2 regions of the Amycolatopsis sp. NPDC023774 genome follow, and region 2 is predicted to be linked to the other one. Evidence: riboswitches for the same ligand, from Rfam matches in the RefSeq annotation. Region 2 holds a riboswitch; the other holds the start of a gene.

Region 1 (10,838 bases), 550 kb from region 2:
CGCGCTGCTGGCCGTGGTGCCGATCGTGATCGGCATCGGCCTCACGCTCGTCGGCGACAGCGGGCCCGACGGCGGCCCGGCCGACGCCGACGCGGCACTGCTCGCGTCGGCCGTGAACAACGCGCTGGTGCTGCCCATCGCCGCGCTGACGATGACGCTGGCCCTGCTGCTTCCGCTGGCCTCGGCCATGGCCGGCGCCGACGCGCTCGCGGGCGAAGCCGCCCACGGCACGTTGCGGGCGTGGCTCGTCGCCCCCGTCAGCCGCGGCCGGCTGCTGGTGGTGAAGGCGATCGGCGTGGCGGTCGTGTGTGTGGTCGCGGTGCTGGCGATGTGCGTCACGGGCGTAGTGACCGGGCTGATCATCAACGGCACCGGATCGCTGTTCACGCTGTCGGGCACGACGTTGTCGCTCGGCGCGGCGCTGGGCCGGATCCTGCTGGTGGCGGGCTGGATCGTGCTGCAGCTGTGGGCCGTCGGCGCGGTCGCGCTGGCCGTGTCGAGCTGGACGGAACACCCGATGCTCGTGGTCGCCTCGGTGCTGGCCGGCGACATCGTGTTCACGATCCTGGGGTTCCTGACCTCGCTCGACTGGCTGCACCCGTTCCTGCTCAACCGCAACTGGTCCGAAGCCCCGACGGAGATCCTGCGGGACCCGATCGGCGGCTCGATGCTCACCGAAGGCGCGCTGCGAGCGGCTTGTTACATCGTCGTGGGGCTGTCGCTGGCGTACGGCCGGCTGGCGACCCGAGACGGCTGAGTTCGAGGGGTTTCAGCCGACGATCGCGATCCCGTCCGGGTCCAGTGCGAGCCGGACGGGATCGCCCGCACGCAAGTCGGCCGTCACGGGCGCGACCGCGTCCGCCGTGTGCTTTCCGGACAGTCGCACGACCAGCCTGAGGTGCTCACGGCGGTGCACCGCGGCCGTCACCTCGCCGGTCACGCCGGTTTCGGCGACGCGCAACGCATGGGGCCGCAAGCCGAGCCGCACCGGGCCGTCTTCGGGCTCCGGGAGCACGACGTCACCGAGCTCGGTGCGCACAACCCCGCCCGCGGCCACCCCGTCGACGAACGACGTGGCGCCGAGGAACTTCGCGACGTCGTCGTCCGCCGGGTTGCGCCACACGGACCGCACGGCGCCTTCCTGCCGGATCTCGCCGGCATCCAGCACGGCCACGCGGTCGGCGAGCGTGAACGCCTCTTCTTGATCATGGGTGACCAGCAGCGCGGTGATCTTGCTGCGCCGCAACAGGTCCGCGAGGTCGATGGCGAGCTGCTCACGGAGCCCCGCGTCGAGGCCGGAGAGCGGTTCGTCGAGCAGCAGCAGCCGCGGTTCGGGTGCGAGGGCGCGGGCCAGGGCCACGCGCTGGGCCTGGCCGCCCGACAGCTCGGTGACACGCCGGCGTTCGAACCCCTTGAGCCCCACCAGTTCCAGCAGCTCCTCGACGCGCGCTCGGTGCTTCGCTTTGGGGATCCCGTGCATGCGCAGCCCGAACGCGATGTTCGCGGCGACGTCGCGGTGCGGGAAGAGCTGGCCGTCCTGGAAGACCAGCCCGAACCCGCGCCGGTGCACGGGCACGGTGGCGAGGTCGGTGCCGTCCCAGCTGACCGAGCCGGACGTCATGGGCTCCAGGCCGGTGATGGCACGCAGCAGCGTCGACTTGCCGGAGCCGGACGGGCCGAGCAGGGCGAGCACCTCGCCGTCGGTGATGTCGAGGCGCGCGTCGCGCACCGCGGCGAACGAGCCGTAGTGGACCGTGAGGTCCCGCACTGTGAGCGCCATTCAGAACTCCCCCACCGTGCCGTGCCCGCGAACGGAGCCGAACCGGTCGATCAGCGCGACGGCCACGACCGTCACGACCATGAGCAGCGCGCACGCCGCGTACGCCATCTGGTTGTTGAGCTCACCCGGGCGTGAGATGAGCGTCGCGACGGCGACGGGCAGCGTCGGCGCGTCGGGGCGGGCGAGGAAGCTCGTGGCGCCGAACTCGCCGAGCGCCACCACGTAGCCGAACCCGGCGGCCGCGACGAGCGAACGCGCGGTGAGGGGCAGGTCGATCTCGCGCCACACGCGCGCCGGGCTCGCCCCGAGCGTCGACGCGGCCTGGCGCAGCCGCACGTCGACGGCGCGCAGCACCGGCAGGATCATCCGCACGACCAGCGGGATGATCACCAGCGCCTGCGCGAGCGGCACGAGCAGCGGCGAGGTGCGCAGGTCGCCGGGCAGCGCGTCGAGCGTCACGAGATAGCCGAAGCCGACCGTCACGGCGGAGACGCCGAGCGGCAGCATCAGGGCGGCGTCCATCGTCTCGCCCATGCCGCGGGCGAGGCGCCCGGGTGCGCGTCTCAGGGCGACGAGCACCACGCTGGCCAGCACGCCGACGGTCATCGCGAGCAGGGTCGCGTCGGTGGCCGCGGCGAGGGAGTTCTTCGCGGCCACCCAGCCGGAGACCTGCAGCGCGTCGTCCGTGCCGGTGCTCGCCAGCGCACGGAACCCGGCGAGACTCCAACCGTCCGGTGTGGACACCGACGCCAGCAGCAGCGCGACGATCGGCGTCATCAGCAGCGCGATCACGAGCGCGGCGGCGCCGACGGTCCACCATTCGCCTCTTCTCGGCCGCCGGGGCGTGGACTGCTTGAGTTTCACGGCGTTCTCGCGCCGCCGTCGGGCAATCGCGCCCAACCCGAGCGCGGCGAGGACGGCGGCGAACTGGATGAGCGACAGCGCGGCCGCTCCGGAGAGGTCCAGCAGGTCGACCGTGCGCAGGTAGATCTCGGTCTCGAGCGTGCGGTAGCGGCCGCCGCCGAGGATGAGCACCACGCCGAAACTGGTGGCGCAGAAGAGGAAGACGACCGCCGCCGCCGACGCGACGGCCGGGCCGAGCGCCGGGAGCGTCACCGTGCGAAAGGCCCGCCACGGCGAGGCGCCCAACGCGCGGGCGGCCTCGGTCGCCCGTGGGTCGAGGTGGCGCCACAGCCCGGCGACGGTCCGGGCGACCACGGCGACGTTGAAAAACGCGTTGGCCAGCACCAGCGGCAGCACGCCGCCGTCGGGCCACAGCGCGCGGAACGCGAGCCCGACGACCACCGTCGGCAGGACGAAGGGCACCAGCACCAGGGTGCGGGCGAGCCCGACGCCCGGCAGCTTCACGCGCGCGAGCACGTACGCCACCGGCAGCCCCGCGACCACGGCGACGACCGTGGACGCGGCGGCGCCGACCAGCGTGAACGCGGCGAGCTGCCACGTCTGCGCGTCGGCCAGGACCGTGTCCACGCCGCCGGCCGAGAAGCCGCGGCCGAGGATCGCGACGACCGGCCAGGCGAAGAACACGACCAGGAACGCGACGGGCAGCAGGCCGAGCAGCGCGAGGCCGGCTGTGCGCGCCGTTTGCGCCGGCGTTACGCGCCCATGAGCGAGCGCCATTCACCGATCCACTTCTCACGACCGGCCTGGATCTGGTCGGCGGGCAGAGTCGCGGGGTCCTGCGGCAGCGGCGCGGCCGCGGCCCAGCCGGTGGGCAGGTCCACGCCCTCGCGGGCCGGGTAGACGTACATGTTGGCCGCGACCGTCGCCTGGAACTGCTGCGACAGCAGGAAGTCGACCACCTTCTGGGCCTGCGGGACCTGCTTGGTGTTCGCGAGGACGCCGACATACTCGATCTGGCGGAAGCACGTGTCGAGCAGGGCCTTGGTGCGCGGCTTGCCGTCGTCGCCGATCTCGGCGGCCGGGGAGGACGCGTAGGAGACCACGATCGGGCGCGGCCCCTTGCCCGAGGAGCCGGAGAAGTCCTTGGTGTAGGCCTCTTCCCAGCCGCTGTCGACCTTCACGCCGTTGGCCTTGAGCTTCGCCCAGTAGTCGTGCCAGCCCTGCTCGCCGTACTTCGCCACGGTGCCCAGCAGGAACGCCAGCCCGGGCGACGCCGTGGCGGGGCTCTCGGCGACGGTCAGGTCCTTGTACTTCGGGTCGGCGAGGTCGTCGTACGTCTTGGGCTCGGGCAGGTGCTTGCTCGCGAAGTAGGCGGGGTCGATGTTGACGCAGACGTCGCCGACGTCGACCGCACTCAGGCGGTGTTGCGGATCCACCGAGTACCGCTGCGGCCCGCGGTCGGCCTCGGGGCTCGTGTACGGCTGGAAGACGCCTTCACCCAGCGCGCGCGACGCGAACGTGTTGTCGACGCCGAACGCGACGTCGCCGATCGGGTTGGCCTTGGTGAGAACCAGCTTGTTGGTGAGCTCCCCCGCGTCGCCCGACTTGAGGATCTTGAGCTTGATCCCGGACTGCCTCTGGAACGCGTCGAGCACGTCCTGCGGCGCGACGAACGAGTCGTGCGTGACGAGCGTGACCGTCGGCGTCTGCTGGGCGTCGCCGCCCGAGCCGCCGGACAGCGAGCACGCGCTCGCCAGCACCGTGACCATGGTCAGTCCCAGCACCGTGCGTGCGGTCCGCGGAATCATCTGCCCTCCTTGCGCCGGATGCGGGGAGAGCAGCCCTCCCTGCGCCGGCATGATCCGGAATCAGGTGCGAACGGTCGCGGGCTTTCACCGCCCGCCTCTCAGCCCGGCTGCACCGGACTCCCGTGGCAACCGTGCAGCGTAGCCCAAACGGGTTCACCATTGGACACATGGCGCAACTACTGAGCGACTCCGAGATCTCGTCCGCCCTGGCCACCGTGCCCGACTGGCAACGCGACGGCGCCACGATCACCCGTTCGGTGACCCTCTCTTCGTTCCCGAACGCCGTGGCCTACGTCGTCCGCGTCGCCGAACTCGCCGAGGCCGCCGACCACCACCCGGACATCGACATCCGCTGGCGCACGGTGACCTTCCGCCTCTCCACCCATTCGGAAGGCGGCCTCACCTCGAAGGACTTCGCTCTCGCCGGCCAGATCGACGCCGCGCTCACCGTGTGACGCGCCCTACTGTCGCGACACCTCCCGCGGGCTGACACGTCCTCTCTTCGTACGTTCCACGAGGAGGGACCCCTTTCATGACCCAGGCAATCGTTGTCGGCACTCTCGCGTTCACCCTGATGGTCGCCGTCGCCGGCGCGGTCCTGTGGCGCACTTTCCGCGCCCACCGTGATCTCGACCACAGGCTGTAACACCACCCTTGATCAGCGCGCTATCCCAGCGGAATCCGCCCGCCCCACCCCCGCTAGGACACGCGATGAACAACTCGCCCACCGCCCTCTCGCCCACCCAGCGCGCCTGGATCACTCTGTTCGCCACGGCGTTCACACTGGCGGCCCTGGTGGTGCTCGGTCTGCTCAGCTGAGCGTTCTCATCACCCTCCGAAACACCGGACGGTTCGGTGCCGACGACTCGGCATGAACCGTTCCTCCGTCGCGTGCGCGGCAGCCGTGCTGTGCCTGGCTGCCGCGTCCTGCGCGCGACCTGACCCGCCGCCGGCGCCCGTGTCGACTTCGGCGGCCCCTGCCGCTCCGGTTTCGCCGACCACGCCACCCCCTTCACCGACGTCGCCCCCTCCGACGTCGCCCCCTCCGGCGGCCACGACGACGTCGGCCTCCACGCCGCGGACCACCCGGAAGTCACCCAAACCCCGGATCCGCGACACCCGCCCCGGCTGCGGCCAACGAGCCGTCAACGCACGCAAGTTCAACCCGAGCTGCAAGGAATACCAGGGCTATCTCGACCCCAGCGGTCCTGGCCGCGGCAAAACCTCCGGCGAAATCCAACACGACTGGCTGTGCGAACAGGGCATGTTGCCGAAGAACGAATGCTGAACCTGTGTGCGTGGAGCAACCCCGGGTTGGCGGTAGACGATCACCACGAGAGCCTGCGACCGTGGTGGTCATGACTCCGGAGGATGACCCACCGGCGTTGTTCGCCCTGCCCCGGCGGCGCGAACCGCTCGCGGCGTTCCAGCGTCGCCTCAGGCACCACCGCCCGGCAGCGCCACCGAACACGACCCGCGTCCACGGCCGCACGGCCACCGGCACGGTCCACCTCGTCACCGAGGAATGGCTGCCCGCCTGCGGGACCGGCCTCAACGGCTGGGACTACCGCGGTCTGAACCCGACGGACGAAGCCGTGACCTGCCACCGCTGCGACGCCATCATCGCGCGGACCCGCCCACCCGAGGGTCAGCTGACGTTGTTCTGAAGCCCCGCGTCGGACCCGGACCGAGCAGCGGCACGTGCGTCCATGCGCTTGAACGCGAGTTCCGCAATGCGCAGGAGGTGTTCGCAATACGGCCGCCCGCTTCGGGGAACTCGGAGAGCGAGCCCTGCAACCTGGCCTCGCGCTCCGCGAGAAAGTTCCACGACCGATCCGACAGCAGCTCCCCGCCGTCAATCCTTTGCGACTGGCCGACGATGTCAGCGGCGATCATCACGGCGCAGACCGAGCCGTAGTCCGCACCTCGAACGACCTCGGGAGCAGGAAATGGCATCGCGTGGTGCTCTTGGAGAGCGACAGCCAGTTCGTCGGTCATCCGCCGAGCCCACGACCGCGAGCAAGGCTCAGACGTTGAACCTGAACTCCACCACATCCCCGTCCGCCATCAGATAATCCTTGCCCTCCATGCGCACCTTCCCCGCGGCGCGCGCAGCGGCCATCGAGCCGGCCTCCATCAAATCGGTGTACGACACGATCTCCGCCTTGATGAAGCCGCGCTCGAAGTCCGTGTGGATGACGCCGGCGGCTTGGGGGGCGGTGGCGCCCTGGGGGATCGTCCAGGCGCGCGATTCCTTCGGGCCCGCGGTGAGGTAGGTCTGCAGGCCCAGGGTGTGGAAGCCGGCGCGGGCGAGGGCGTTGAGGCCCGGCTCGGCCTGGCCCACGGACTCCAGCAGCTCGCGCACGGACTCCTCATCGTCGAGTTCCAGCAGCTCGGATTCGACCTTCGCGTCGAGGAAGACGGCGTCGGCGGGGGCGACGAGCTTCTCCAGTTCCTCGCGCCGGCCGGAATCCGTCAGCACGCCCTCGTCGGCGTTGAAGACGTACAGGAACGGCTTCGTCGTCAGCAGGCTCAGCTCGCGCAGCGACTCGAAGTCCACTTCCTTCTGTGCCTGGAACAGCGTGCGGCCCGCGTCGAGGATTTCCTTGGCGCGCTGCGCGTTCTCCAGCGCCGGGCGCGCCTCCTTCTTGGTGCGCGCCTCCTTCTCGAGGCGCGGCAGGGCCTTGTCGAGCGTCTGCAGGTCGGCGAGGATCAGCTCGGTGTTGATGGTCTCGATGTCGCTCGACGGATCGATGCGGCCGTCGACGTGGACCACGTCCGGGTCGTCGAACACGCGGATGACCTGGCAGATCGCGTTGGCCTCGCGGATGTTCGCGAGGAACTTGTTGCCCAGTCCGGCACCCTCGGACGCACCCTTCACGATGCCCGCGATGTCCACAAAGGACACGACAGCCGGCACGATCTTCTCCGAGCTGTACATCTCCGCCAGCTTGTCGAGGCGCGGGTCCGGCAGCGGGACGACGCCGACGTTGGACTCGATCGTCGCGAAGGGGTAGTTCGCGGCGAGCACGTCGTTGCGCGTCAGCGCGTTGAACAGGGTGGACTTGCCGACGTTGGGCAGGCCGACGATACCGAGGGTCAGACTCACGACAGTTGAGTCTACGTGCCCGGCAAACGCCCCGGCCGACCCGGTAACGCCGTGTCGGATTCCCGCCAGCCAAGCCCGCGACCTGCTGGCACCATCGACCTCATGGCCACTCTGACCGCCCCCCTCTGGCGCGACACCGAGCGCTGCTACCGGGCCGTCACCGCCCGCGACCAGCGGTTCGACGGCCAGTTCATCATGGCCGTGCGCACCACCGGCATCTACTGCCGCCCGTCCTGCCCGGCGATCACACCGAAGGCCCAGAACGTGCGGTTCTTCCCCACGTCTGCCGCCGCCCAGGCGAGCGGCTTCCGCGCGTGCCGGCGCTGCCTGCCCGACGCCGTGCCGGGTTCGCCCGACTGGAACGTGCGCGCCGACCTGGCTGCCCGCGCCATGCGCCTGATCTCCGACGGCTTGGTCGAGCGCGAAGGCGTGCCCGGCCTGGCGCGGCGGCTCGGCTACTCGGAACGCCAGCTCGGCCGCGTCCTCACCGCCGAGCTGGGCGCCGGCCCCCTCGCGCTCGCCCGCGCCCACCGCGCGCACTCCGCGCGGCTGCTGATCGAGCTCTCGGCGCTGCCCCTCACCGACGTCGCGTTCGCCGCCGGCTTCTCCAGCATCCGGCAATTCAACGAGACGATCCGCGAGGTCTTCGCGACGACGCCTTCGCAGCTTCGCGCGGCTTCACTGCGTCGCGGCCGCCGCGCTGAACCCACCGGCTCGACGCGGCTGAGCCTGCGCCTGCCGTTCCGCGCGCCGTTCGACGCGCAGGGCGTGCTGCGTTACCACGCGTCGCACGCGTTGCCGGGGGTCGAGGCCGCCGAGGAGAGCGCCGACGGCATCACCGGATACGGCCGCACGCTACGGCTTTCCCACGGCCCCGGCCTGGTCTGGCTATCGCCGCAACCGGACCATGTCCGGTGCGACCTGGCGTTGACCGACCTGCGCGACCTCGGCAGCGCGGTCTCCCGCGTCCGGCGGCTGCTCGACCTCGACGCGGACCCCGAGGCCGTCGCGCGTGTCCTCGGCGCGGATCCGGTGCTCGCGCCGCTGGTTACGAAGGTGCCGGGGCTGCGCGTGCCCGGCGCGGTCGACGGGCCGGAGCTGGTCCTGCGCGCCGTACTCGGCTCGGCCGCCGCCTCCGTCGCCGCGCTCGGCGCCCGGGTTCCGCCCCGCGAGCCGCCGATGGACACCCTGACCACGCTCTTCCCGGAACCCGGGGTCGTGGCCGCCGCCAACGTGAAACCGCACGTCAAGACCGTCGCCGCGGCATTGGCGGACGGTAGCCTCGACCCGCACATCGGCCGGGATCCGGGTGAGCTGCGGGCGGAGTTGCTCTCGTTCGGCATCGACGCCGACTACGTCCTGATGCGCGTGCTCGGCGCCCCCGACGTCCTGGTCACCACCGACCCCGCTGTCCGCCGCTCTGCCGCCGCCCTCGGCCTCGACCTACCCGGCGCGGCCCGCGGCTGGCGGCCGTGGAGCTCGTACGCCACCTGTTACCTGCAGACCTTCGACCCTGAGGAGAACCTCTCGTGAGCACCGCCTTCTGGTCCAGTGTGGACACCAAGATCGGCCCCTTCACCGCCGTGGTCACGGGCGACGGCGCCGTCCTCGCCTCCGGCTGGACCGCCGACGTCGCGGAGCTGACCCCGCTCATCTCCCCGGCACTGGCCCCGGCGACGCTCACCCGGCGCCGCGACCTGGGCCCCGTCACGACCGCCGTACGCCGCTACCACGCGGGCGAGCTGGATGCCGTCGACGACATCGAGGTGCGCCAACGCTCCGGTGCCTTCCGCCAGCACGCTTGGGACATGCTGCGCAAGGTCCCGCCGGGCAGCCCGGTGAGCTACGCCGAGTACGCCACGCTCTCGGGCAGCCCCACGGCTATCCGCGCCGCCGCCTCGGCCTGCGCCCGCAATGCTGCCGCCCTCTTCGTGCCCTGCCACCGCGTGGTCCGCACCGGCGGTGCGGTCGGCAACTTCCGCTGGGGCACGGACGCGAAGCGCTGGCTGCTGACGCATGAAGCAGCTGCCTGAGTTACTCCGAGTACGCCGCCCTCGCAGCCAACTCACGACCGCTAGCTTGCTTCGGCCCCCTGTCGCCACGGCGGACGGCGCCATCGGCTTCTTCGGCCGCAGCTGACGTCGCCGTTGGCCGCTCACGAACGAAGCTGCCGGAGCAGGCACGCCGCCCTCTCGGCGGCAGCCCCACGGCCCTCCGCACGGCGGCGTTGGCCCACGTCTCGCGCTGAGCCTTACGCCGTGCGGAGCTCGATCCGTGAGCCGGTGCGGGACTTGTGCACGCGCAGGCGGGTCGGGATGCGTTGGCGGAGTTCTTCGACGTGCGAGACGAGGCCGACGACCCGGCCGCCGGCGCGCAGCTCGTCGAGGATGTTCATCACGACGTCGAGGGTTTCGGCATCGAGGGTGCCGAAACCCTCGTCGACGAACAGGGTGTCGAGCAGCGCACCGCCGGTTTCGCCGGCGACGACGTCGGCCAGGCCGAGCGCCAGCGAGAGCGACGCGAGGAACGACTCGCCGCCCGAGAGGGTCTTCGCGGGGCGGACGGCCCCGGAGTAGTCGTCGAGCACGTCGAGGCCGAGGCCGCCGCGGGTGCCGCGTGCGCCGGCCGCGTCGGAGTGCACGAACGAGTAGCGGCCCTGGCTCATGGTGCGCAGGCGAGCGGTGGCCGCGAGCGCGACCTCCTCCAGCCGCGCGGCGAGCACGTACGAACGCAGCGACATCTTGCGCGAGTTCTGGCCGCGACCATTGACCACTTCGGACAGTGCGCGCAGCTCGTTGTATTCGGCCTCGACGGGAGCGAATTCCGCGAGCGCCTTGCCCATCCGCGCGGCCAGCTTCTTCAGCTCGCCGTGCTGCGCCGCCACGGATTTCAGCGCCGCGAACGCCGTCTCCGCCCGCTCGCGCGCGGCCTTCGCCACTTCGGCCAGTGGCGCGACCTCCACTACGTCGTCGGGCGAGATGCCGAACAGCTCGGGCTGTGCCAGCAGCTCCCGCGCCCCCGCGGCCGTCGCATCGGCTTCGGCGAGGCCTTGTTCGAGCTTCGTGACCTGCTCGTCGGAACGGACCGCGCCACGCATCTCCTCCAGAGTGGCGAAACCCTTGGCGTGCAGGGAGATTTCGACCAGGCCGTGTTGCTCGGCGAGGCGGGACTCCGCACCGACCACGGCCGTGCGCGCCTCCGCGACGGAATCCAACGCCCCCGCCAACGTGAGCAGGTGCCGCCGGCGCGCGGCGACGTCGGGGAACTCACCACGCCC
Region 2 (10,838 bases):
CATCCACAGTCCATCACGGTGGCACAGTGTGAGTGCCATCGCACTATCGGTGGGTGAAGGGGTCAGGATGAAACTCGCTTCAGTGGTCGTGGCGGTCGGCGCCCTCGTCGCCACGTCGTTGTCCGGGGCAGCCGTGGCGAACGCGGACAGCCCGAAGCTCTCGCACGTGACCACGGTCGGCGTGCACAACACCTACGACCCGGCCGCGTACCCGTTCCTCGCTCAGGCGCTGGACAACGGCTCGTCGCTGATCGAGCTCGACGTGTGGCCGGACTTCGTCACCCACGAGTGGAAGGTGAGCCACTCGAACCCGTTGGGCAACAGCAACAACTGCGTCGCCGCGTCGACGACCGCCGATCTCTACCAGGGCGGGACGAACAAGAACCTCGAGTACTGCCTCGACGACATCCGCATCTGGCTCGCGGCCCACCCGGACCACACGCCGCTCACACTGAAGCTCGAGATGAAGACCGGCTTCTCGGACAACACCGGAATGGGCCCCGATGAGCTGGACGCCGCGTTCCGCGCCCACCTCGGCAGCGCCGTCTTCAAGCCGGCCGACCTGCTCGGCAGCTACGCGACGCTGGACGACGCGGCCAAGGCGGACAACTGGCCGAGCGTGGACGCCTTGCACGGCAAGGTGCTGAGCGAGATCATCCCGGGCACGGTCGAGGAGCAGAACCCCACCGACACGCTGCACACCGACGTCGAGTACGCGAACTACCTGCTGGCGCAGAAGAACGCGGGCAAGCTCGGCGACGTCCAGATCTTCCCGACCGTGCACGGCGCCGTCGGCGGCGACCCGCGCGACAAGTACGCGGCGAACCTCAAGCCGTGGTTCGTGGTCTTCGACGGCGACGCCAACGCGTGGGTCACGCAGACCGGCCCGTGGTGGTACGACGCCAACCACTACTACGTGGTGATGACCGACGGCCAGAACGTCGCCCCGGCCATCGATGACCACAACCCGACCGTCGACCAGGCCAACCAGCGTGTGGCCGAGCTGGCGGCGCAGCACGCGTCCGTGGTCACGTCCGACTGGACGGGCCTGACCACGGTGCTGCCACAGGTCGTGGCGCGCGGCTGAGTTCCACCTGGACAGTCCACAGTGGCCCCGACTGCGAAGCCGGGGCCACTGTCAGTCCACATCAGACGGTGAGGACCAATTTCCCCGTGACGCGCCCGCCTTCGCCCACCTCGTGGGCCTTCGCCGCGTCTTCGAGGGGGAACGTCTGGTCCACATGCACCTTCAGCCGGCCCGCCTCGACGAGCTCCACCAGCCCGAGAAGCCCCACGCGATCCGGCTCCACGAGGATCGGCGCCGTCCGCACGCCCCGCTTTGCCGCGTCCTCCTGAGCCCGCGTGCCGACCCCACTGGGCACGCTGATGAGCAGGCCGCCCGGCTTGAGCGACGGCAGCCAGCGCAGGTCGCCGTCCTCGCCGACGAGTCCGAGCACGACGTCGAGATCCGCCGGTGTCGCCTTCTCGTCGCGGTAGTCGATCGGCTCGTCCACGCCCAGTGACCGCAGGAAATCGTGTTTCGCCGCGCTGGCCGTGCCGAGCACGTACGCACCGCGCGCCTTCGCGATCTGCACGGCGAGGTGACCGACGCCACCGGCGGCCGCGTCCACGAGCACCCGCTGCCCACTCCGGACATCCGCGACGTCCACCAACGCCTGCCACGCCGTGAGCCCGGCCAGCGGTAGCCCGGCCGCCTCCGCGTGCGACAGCCCGGCCGGCTTGCGGACGAACTGCCGGGAGGGCGCCGTCACGTACTCCGCGTAGGCCGCGGCCTCGCGCGGGAACCACGGCATGCCGAGCACCTCGTCGCCCTGCTTCACGCCGGTGGCCCCGAAACCCACCTCTTCGACGACGCCGGACACGTCCCAGCCCAGCGTGTAGGGCGGCTGGCCCAGGAACACCTGCTGCGCCCGAGTCTTCCAGTCGACGGGGTTGATGCCGGCGGCGTGCACGCGCACCAGTACCTCGGTCGGGCCCGGCGCCGGGCGGTCGGTCTCGGTCACCCGCAGCACCTCCGGGCCGCCGAACTCCCGCTGGGTCACCACGCGCATCTCGGATCTCTCCTTCTGGTCGGTTCGCTGGGCCTTCCCCTATGCTCGGGCCAATGGTCACTTTTCGCCAGATGGCACTTCCCGGTAATGTAGGTACCTGATGGAAACCACTCGTGACCAGGACGGATCGTGGGACGTCTACCTGAAGAGCTGTCCCTGCCGCGATGTGCTCGACCTGCTCGCGAACAAGTGGACTGCGCTCGTGCTCGGCGTGCTGGAGCAGCGGCCGCACCGCTTCGGCGAGCTGCGCCGCGCCGTCGGCGGCATCAGCCAGAAGATGCTCACGCAAAACCTGCGAAACCTCGAACGCGACGGTTTCGTCAGCCGCAAGGTCTTCCCGACCACGCCGCCGACCGTCGAGTACGCGTTCACTCCGATGGGTGCTGAGGTCAGTGCCCACCTGGTGGCGCTGAGCACGTGGTCGCAGTCGAACTTCGACCGTATCCGCGACGCGCGCAACACCTACGACACGCGCTCGCTCGAACCCGTAACCTAGCCGCACCCGCACCCCAATGCGGCGTTGGTTGCGTTGAGCGCACCGAACGCCGCATTGGGGTGCTTCGGGCCGGCGGCTCAGGTGAAGCGCGGCGGCGGCTTCAGCACGCTCTTGCGGTAGTCGGTCACGGCCCGGCTCTCGGCGATGCCCGGTTTGGGCTCCAGGCCCCATTTCCGGATCATCTTGAGGGCCGCGGCCGGTTTGTTGGCCGAGACCAGCTGGTCGACCTCGAACTGCAGGTCCAAAGGCATCTGCGCCCACAGTGCGCGGGCGGCGGCGTTGTCGGTCACGGGTCCAGTGTGGCCGGTCAGTCGGCCAGTCGCCAGAACGGGGACACCGGCCCCACGCCGGCGCCCAGCGGATAAGCCTCGGCGACGCAGCGTTCGATGAACTTCTTCGCCTCGGTCACCGCCGTCGGCACATCGGCGCCCTTGGCGAGCGACGACGTGATGGCCGAGGCCATCGTGTCGCCGCCGCCGTGGGTGTTCTCCGTGTCGATGCGCACACCGCTGAGCGTCAGCACGTCGGTGCCGTCAGTCAGCAGGTCCACGCAGTCCTCGGCCTCGTAGAGGTGCCCGCCCTTCACGAGCACCCACCGAGACCCGAACTCCAGCAGCGCCTCGGCCGCCGCGCGCTGGGTTTGCGCGCCGGTGACCGTGATGCCCGTGAGCAGCCGCACCTCGTCGAGGTTCGGCGTGATCAGCGTGGCGCGCGGGAAGAGCTCCGTGCGGATGGCTTCCAGCGCCTCCTCGCGCAGCAGTGCGTGGCCGGTCATCGACGCCGCCACCGGGTCGACGACGAACGGGGTGTCCGTGTTGCGTCCGATGTGGACCTCGTCGATCGTATTCGCCACGGCCTGGATGATGTCGGCCGTGGCGAGCATGCCGGTCTTGGCCGCGTTCACGCCCATGTCGCCGGCCACGGCCTTGATCTGCGCCGTGACGACGTCGGCCGGGACCTCGGTGAAGCCCTGCACGCCGAGCGAGTTCTGCACCGTGACGGCGGTGAGCGCGACGAGCCCGTGGACACCGTGGGCGAAGAACGTGCGCAGGTCGGCCTGCACGCCCGCACCACCGCCGGAGTCGGATCCGGCGATGGTGAGGGCGGTGCGGGGGGTTTCAGTCATGACTACTGCCTCTAATAGCTGGTGGAGCTACTGCCCGACGACCGGGAGGTAGACCTTGTTGCCCTGCTCGCCGAACTCGGCCGACTTCTCCGCCATGCCGGCCTCGATGGCCTCCACAGTGGACAGCCCGTGTTCCTCGGCGTACTTGCGCACGTCGTGGGTGATCCGCATCGAGCAGAACTTCGGGCCGCACATCGAGCAGAAGTGGGCGGTCTTCGCCGGCTCCGCGGGCAGCGTCTCGTCGTGGTACGACCGCGCGGTGTCGGGGTCGAGCGCGAGGTTGAACTGGTCGTTCCAGCGGAACTCGAAGCGGGCCTTGGACAGTTCGTCGTCCCACTCGTGTGCGTGGGGGTGGCCCTTCGCGAGGTCGGCGGAGTGCGCGGCGATCTTGTAGGTGATCACGCCGGTCTTCACGTCGTCGCGGTTGGGCAGGCCGAGGTGCTCCTTCGGAGTGACGTAACACAGCATCGCCGTGCCGTACCAGCCGATCTGTGCGGCGCCGATGGCCGAGGTGATGTGGTCATACGCCGGCGCGATGTCCGTGGCGAGTGGGCCGAGGGTGTAGAACGGCGCCTCGCCGGTGAGCTGTTCCTCCAGCTCCACGTTCTCCTTGATCTTGTGCATCGGCACGTGGCCGGGGCCTTCGATCATCACCTGCACGTCGTGCTCGCGCGCGATGTGCGTGAGCTCACCGAGGGTCTCGAGCTCGGCGAACTGCGCGCGGTCGTTGGCGTCGGCGATCGAGCCGGGGCGCAGGCCGTCGCCGAGGGAGAACGTGACGTCGTACTTGCGCAGGATCTCGCAGAGTTCCTCGAAGTTCGTGTACAGGAAGGATTCCTTGTGGTGCGCGAGGCACCACGCGGCCATGATCGAGCCGCCGCGGCTCACGATGCCGGTCACGCGCCGGGCGGTGAGCGGGATGTAGCGCAGCAGCACACCCGCGTGGACGGTGACGTAGTCGACACCCTGCTCGCACTGCTCGATGATCGTGTCGCGGTAGACCTCCCACGACAGCTTCTCCGGCTCCCCGTTGACCTTCTCCAGTGCCTGGTAGATCGGCACGGTGCCCACGGGAACGGGGGAGTTGCGGACGATCCACTCACGCGTCTCGTGGATGCGCTTGCCCGTGGACAGGTCCATGATCGTGTCGGCACCCCAGCGGGTGGCCCACACCATCTTGTCGACCTCTTCCTCCACTGAGGACCAGACGGCCGAGTTGCCCATGTTGGCGTTGATCTTCACCAGGAACTTCTTGCCGATGATCATCGGCTCGCTCTCCGGGTGCTTGCGGTTGGCGGGGATCACCGCCCGCCCGCGCGCGACCTCGTCGCGCACGAACTCGGGTGAGCATCGCTCGCGCGCGGCGATGAACTCCATCTCGCGCGTGATCACGCCCGCCTTGGCCCAGCCGAGCTGGGTGTTGTGCGCGCGGCCGTCGGCCCAGCCGGCGCGCAGCGGGTGAAGTCCATTGTGGACGTCGATCTTCGCGTCCGGGTCGGTGTACGGCCCGGACGTGTCGTACACGTCGAAGTGCTCACCGTTCGACAGGTCGATGCGCCGCGCCGGAACCCGCAGGCCCGACTCGGTGCGGTGGTAGACCTTGTGCGAACCGGTGATCGGCCCCGTGGTCACGGAAGGCGTGATGGCAGGCTCGTTCTCCAGTGTCGTCAACGACGTTCACTCCCTACGCCGGCATTACCCGGTCAGGTTCATGCGGTCGGCGGCACCGGGTGTCCACAGACAGACACCAGCCGCCCTCTCAGCCCGCCAAGGCGCGAGCTCCCGCGTTGGTTATGAGGTTGTCCCTCGACCATGCCACGGCGGATCACGCGAGCACAAGGTGACTGCTCGTCCTGTGTGTTCTTCACCGGATCGGAGCAGGCGCCCGACAGGGGTTCACGTGACAGTCACCTGCCGCTTGGCGACCAGCACCGGTGGTGGCTGCAGCGGCCGTACGTGTGAATTCCCGGGTTTCGCCCGCCGTTGTTTCGGCGCGATTCAGGCCGCTGCTCACCCGGCCGGCACAATTACCTGAACGACGTTCATTCGGCACTTTATTCGATCGGCAGCTCGGCGTCCCGAGATTTGTCCCGCCCCTTCGTGGCGGACTTTTCCGGCGAGCGAGGACAAACACCAACCCGGTGACTTCATCGCGTCGCCGGGCATCCCGTGGAAACGACGAGTCTCCCGGCCGAAATCCGGACCGGGAGACTAGTCGACAAAGAAACTCAGGCCTCTACGGGCTCGTCCTTCGGCGGCAGCCAGCTCAACCCCGGCACGCCCCACTTGTTCTTCTTCAGCATCTTCTTCGCCGCCCGTGCGTGGCGGCCCACCAGGCGGTCCAGGTACAGGTGCCCGTCCAGGTGGTCCGTCTCGTGCTGCAGGCAGCGGGCGAAGTAGCCGGTGCCCTCGACCGTGATCGGCTCACCAGTCACGTCGAAACCGGTCACGCGCGCCCACGACGCGCGGCCGGTGGGGTAGGACTCGCCAGGGACCGAGAGGCAGCCCTCCCAGTCGTCGTCCGGGTCCGGCATGGTCTCGGGGATCTCGGACGTCTCCAGCTTCGGGTTCACCACCAGGCCGCGGTGCTCGACACCCTCGTCGTCGGGGCAGTCGTAGACGAACAGGCGCAGGTCGAGGCCGATCTGGTTGGCCGCGAGGCCCACGCCTTCGGCGGCGTACATCGTCTCGAACATGTCCTCGGTCAGCGTGCGCAGCTGCTCGTCGAACTCCGTGACCTCACGGGTCGGCTGGTGCAGCACGGGATCGCCGGCGATGCGGATGGGGTGGACGGTCACGAGCAGCGAGTTTAGTCGGACCCGTCCGGTACACCTGGATCGGACCGTGACGCGCCGCGCCGGATGCCCATGTCGAGCGTGGGTTCCGTGGTTGAATGGCGCCCGCGGAAGGACAGCCGACACCGATTGCGAGGACCGCATGGACGCCGCGGAGTCGATGGCTGGGGACCAGCCGTCGCCGCCGGAGAATGTGGGTGGCCTGACCGAGCGTGAGGTGGAGATCCTCACGTTCGAACGTCAGTGGTGGCGGCACGCCGGTGCCAAGGAGAACGCCATCCGGGAACGGTTCTCGCTGTCCTCGACCCGTTACTACCAGCTGCTGAACGCACTGCTGGAAAAGCCTGAGGCCATGGCGGCCGACCCGATGCTGGTGAAGCGGCTGCGCAAGACGCGCGCCGCCCGGCAGCGCAAGCGCGGCGCCAGGCGGCTGGGGATCGAACTGTCATGAGCTTCTTTTCGGGACTGTCCCGGCCCATGCGGGCCGCGGGCGTCGCGCTCGTCGGCGTCGCCGTGATCGCCGCGATCATCGGCGGCGTGACGGTGCTGTCGGGCAATGGCTCGGGCGACAACAACGCCGGGCCCACCAGCTCGAGCGGGTCGCCGTCGTCGTCGCAGTCGGCGCCGGGCTCGTCGTCCTCGGCGACGCCACCTTCGTCCTCGGCCCCGTCTTCGCCTGCTTCGTCGGCACCTGCGTCGCCACCGGCCAGCCCACCGGGGCAGCCGGGCCAGCCCGGTCAGCCTGGCCAGGCGAGCGGACAGCCGGGGCAGCCCGGCCAGCCAGGTGGTCAGCCGGGGCAGCCGGGCAACGACCAGCAGGCGTCCAACAAGTGGGTGACCGTGCGGGTCTACAACAACTCCACGATCCCGCACCTCGCCGAGCAGGCTGCCGAAGACTTCCGCGCGTCGGGCTGGAACGTGCCCGAGGTCGGCAACTACCCGCAGGGCGTGATCCCGCACACCACGGCCTTCTTCCGGCCGGGTACCGACGAGGAGGCCGCCGCGAAGCAGTTGGCCGCCGAGTTCGGCTTCCAGGCCCAGCCGCGGTTCGACGGCATCCAGAATTCGAGCCCGGGCGTGATCGTGATCATCACGAAGGACTACCAGAGCGGCCACACGGGCAGCTGACCAGCGAAAACAACGGGGGCCCCACCGCGAAGGCGGGGCCCCCGTTGCCGTCAGCGTTCCTGCTGCGCCTGCGCGTACGCCTGCAGCGTCGCCAGCTGTGCCGGGTCCAGCGACGGCCGCACGACCTCACGCGCTTTCGCCAGATGGGCGGCCGTGACCACGTGCGCCTCGAGTGACTCGCGCATCGCCGTGAGCGCGGCCTCGCGGATGAGCGCGGCGCAGTCGGCGGCGGAGTAACCGTCCAGGGTGGCCGCGATGGCCGCCAGATCCACATCGGACGCCAGCGGCGTGTTCTTCGACGTCGCCTTGAGGATCGCGGTGCGCGACTCGGCGTCGGGCGGCGGCACGTAGATGCGCCGCTCCAGGCGACCTGGCCGCAGCAGCGCCGGGTCCACGAGCTCGGGCCGGTTCGTGGCGCCCAGCACCACGACCTCGCGCATCGGCTCCACGCCGTCGAGCTCCGTGAGCAGCGCGGCGACCACGCGGTCGGCCACGCCGGAGTCGGACGACTGCCCGCGCCGCGGCGCCAGCGCGTCGATCTCGTCGAGGAAGATCAGCGACGGCGCGGCGTCGGCGGCCCGCCGGAACAGGTCGCGCACGGCTCGCTCCGACTCGCCGACCCACTTGTCCAGCAGCTCGGCGCCCTTGATCGCGAACACGTTGAGCGCGCCCGTGCCGGCAAGTGCGCGCACGAGGAACGTCTTGCCGCCGCCGGGCGGGCCGTAGAGCAGGACGCCGCGCGGCGGGTCGATGCCCAGGCGGGCGAAGGAATCCGGGTAGCGCAGCGGCCACAGCACCGTCTCGGTGAGGGCCTGCTTGACGTCGACCATGTTGCCCACGTCCTCGAGCGTCAGCCCGCCCGTGGCCAGGTTGTCCGAAGTGGACAGCGAGATCGGCCGGACGGTGGCGAGCGCGTCGAGCAGGTCGTGCTCCGAGATCCGCGGCTCGGCGACGTCACGCTGGCGCAGGGCGGCGCGCAGAGCCGCGTCGCGACGCAGGGCGATGAGGTCGGCGGCGACGAACCCGGGCGTCTTCTCGGCGAGCACGCCCAGGTCGGCACCCGGTTCCACGGGCACGTCACGCAGCAGGATCCGCAGCAGCTCCACGCGGGTCTTCGCGTCGGGCAGCGGCAGGCCGAGCTCGCGGTCGAGCAGGTCGGCGGTGCGCAACCGCGGGTCCACGGACTCGGCGCGCTGCGTCGTCGCCACCACGGCGAGATCCTCGCGGCGCATGGCCGCGCGCAGTTCCTCCAGGACGACGGTGGCCACCGGCGGCGGCTGCGTGGCCGGCAGGAGCGCGTCGACGTCGTTGATCAGCAGCACGGCGGGCCCGTCGCCCTCGGCTGCGCGGGTCACGGCCTCGCGCAGGCGGGCGTGGGCCGTGTTCGGCTCCAGGACGGCGATGTTGGGCGCGACCAACGACACCACGCGCACCTTCTCGGCCTGCGCGACGGACCGCACCAGCGTCGCCTTGCCGACCCCCTCCGGCCCCGACAGCAGCACGCCCAGGTGCGCCGACGTGCCCAGCCGCATCAGCAGCTCCGGCCGCCGGAACGCCAGGTCGAACCACTCGGCGAGCTTGCGCGCGGCCCCTTCCGCGCCGACCAGGTCGGCGACCGGCGGGACCGGTTCCGCGAGTTCCTCCGGCTTGGTCTCCTCGATGACCTCCGCGTCGAGGTAGTCCTCGGCCGCCGTCACGGCGGTGCTGCGCACGAGGGCCGTCGCGCTGCGCGTGGGCACGGTGTCGGTCGGCGTCTCGCCCGTGCGGGCGCCGTCGCGCCAGCTGACCACAGTGGACGGCCCGACCACGACCACGCCCTCCGGCTCCGTGGCGGTGACGGTGAGCAACTCGTTGGTCCACGTCGCGCCGATCGCGCGCGAGAGCTGCCCGCGCACGGCCGCGACGTCCGAACCCGGCGCCGGCGCCAAGTCCTGGGGCAGCAGCGAAACGGCGTCGCCACGAGTGAGTACCTTGCCGGTGAGCGCGAGCCGCAGCGTCTGCGGCGGCACGGACACGCTGGCCAGCCGCGAGCCGGAGACGGTGACCGTCTTGGCCGCCGCGACGTCGGCCGGCGTCACCACGATCTCGGACCCCTCGGAGACGCCGAGGTTCGACATCGTGACGTCGTCGGTCAACACCACGCCCGGCGTGCCCTCCCCGGCCGGCGCGGCCAGCGCGGCGCTGCGACGGGCGCCGGTGAGGTGCACGGCGTCCCAGGCGCGCAGGCCCAGCGCGTCGAGCACCTCGGGGTGCATCCGCACGACTCCACGCCGGGAATCCAGCGCGGACGGCGTGTGCCTGACGGTCAGCGTGATCTGCGGGTCGCTCACACCGTTCACCCTAGCGACGCGGACCCCGCCCAGGCGTCAAACGACAGGATCTCGCCCACCGGTGGCCGCGCGGCGGGGGAGAACTCACGCTGCGTCGAGTGTGCCACGGCGATGAGGCCGACCTGCGTGACGTCGGCCGGGATCCCCCGCAGGCGCGCGACGTCCGGCTCGTGGCCCGCGAGGTGGTGGCTGCACAGCGAGCTTGCCAGGCCGCGCGTGCGCAGCGCGAGCTGGAAGCTCCAGGTCGCCGGGTAGATCGAGCCGTAGTACGACGACTGCTCCGCGGCCGACGCCGGTGGCCGGCCCGGCATGCACGGCAGCACGAGCGCCGGTACCCGGTCGAGGTGGTCCACGAGGTGGCGGGCGGAGGCGAACATGCCGGTGTCGGCCAGGTGCGCGTAGTGCTGCCACACCTCGTGCGCGGCCTTCCTGGTGATCACCGCGACCTCGGCGCGCAGCTCAGGGCCCAGCACGACGATCCAGCGCTGCGCCTTCAGCAGCCGCCGGCGGCGGGCGCCTGCTGGGCGATGCGCAGGCAGTCTTCGATCACCGCTGGCTCGACCGGCCGGTCGAGGTCCAGTTTGCGGCGGACGGAACGGGTGGTGGTGAGCAGCGTTTCGTGCACTGCTCGACGCCGGGCTCGACGAGGAAGCCGCAGCCCGCGGCTACCGGTCGCTGATGGGACTCACGTTCGGCGCGGCGCTGGCCCTGGTGGACGCCGACGGCATGGGCGCGCTGTCGATGCGCAAGCTCACGGCCCGCCTCGGCGTCGAGGCGGGCCGCTCTACGACCACGTGAAGAACAAAGGTGACCTGCTCGACCGGCTCACCGCGCGCGTCTTCGAGTCCGTGCCGCTGCCGGTGCCGTCGTGGAGCTGGGAAACCCGCGTCC

The links. Region 2 has a riboswitch for thiamine pyrophosphate ahead of thiC (phosphomethylpyrimidine synthase ThiC). Riboswitches for the same ligand answer to the same signal wherever they lie in the genome.
Region 1: another riboswitch for thiamine pyrophosphate. It lies ahead of AB0F91_RS03220 (thiamine ABC transporter substrate-binding protein); the one in region 2 lies ahead of thiC (phosphomethylpyrimidine synthase ThiC).

The regions. Positions count from the first base shown of each region.
Region 1 is NZ_JBFAAJ010000001.1:628,491-639,328, reverse strand. Features, by position in the region: gene AB0F91_RS03235 (ABC transporter permease subunit) at 1-757, shown strand, start outside; gene AB0F91_RS03230 (ABC transporter ATP-binding protein) at 770-1,780, opposite strand; gene AB0F91_RS03225 (iron ABC transporter permease) at 1,781-3,421, opposite strand; gene AB0F91_RS03220 (thiamine ABC transporter substrate-binding protein) at 3,397-4,452, opposite strand; TPP riboswitch at 4,471-4,586, opposite strand; gene AB0F91_RS03215 (4a-hydroxytetrahydrobiopterin dehydratase) at 4,620-4,907, shown strand; gene AB0F91_RS03210 (hypothetical protein) at 5,811-6,119, shown strand; gene ychF (redox-regulated ATPase YchF) at 6,479-7,561, opposite strand; gene AB0F91_RS03200 (AlkA N-terminal domain-containing protein) at 7,664-9,094, shown strand; gene AB0F91_RS03195 (methylated-DNA--[protein]-cysteine S-methyltransferase) at 9,091-9,594, shown strand; gene AB0F91_RS03190 (SMC family ATPase) at 9,813-10,838, opposite strand, start outside.
Region 2 is NZ_JBFAAJ010000001.1:75,216-86,053, forward strand. Features, by position in the region: gene AB0F91_RS00390 (phosphatidylinositol-specific phospholipase C domain-containing protein) at 68-1,087, shown strand; gene AB0F91_RS00395 (NADP-dependent oxidoreductase) at 1,149-2,072, opposite strand; gene AB0F91_RS00400 (helix-turn-helix domain-containing protein) at 2,173-2,568, shown strand; gene AB0F91_RS00405 (hypothetical protein) at 2,646-2,858, opposite strand; gene thiD (bifunctional hydroxymethylpyrimidine kinase/phosphomethylpyrimidine kinase) at 2,876-3,694, opposite strand; gene thiC (phosphomethylpyrimidine synthase ThiC) at 3,722-5,365, opposite strand; TPP riboswitch at 5,359-5,490, opposite strand; gene AB0F91_RS00420 (peptide deformylase) at 5,923-6,492, opposite strand; gene AB0F91_RS00425 (DUF3263 domain-containing protein) at 6,632-6,940, shown strand; gene AB0F91_RS00430 (LytR C-terminal domain-containing protein) at 6,937-7,617, shown strand; gene AB0F91_RS00435 (AAA family ATPase) at 7,668-9,947, opposite strand; gene AB0F91_RS00440 (nitroreductase) at 9,953-10,420, opposite strand; gene AB0F91_RS00445 (hypothetical protein) at 10,441-10,572, opposite strand; gene AB0F91_RS00450 (TetR/AcrR family transcriptional regulator C-terminal domain-containing protein) at 10,755-10,838, shown strand, end outside.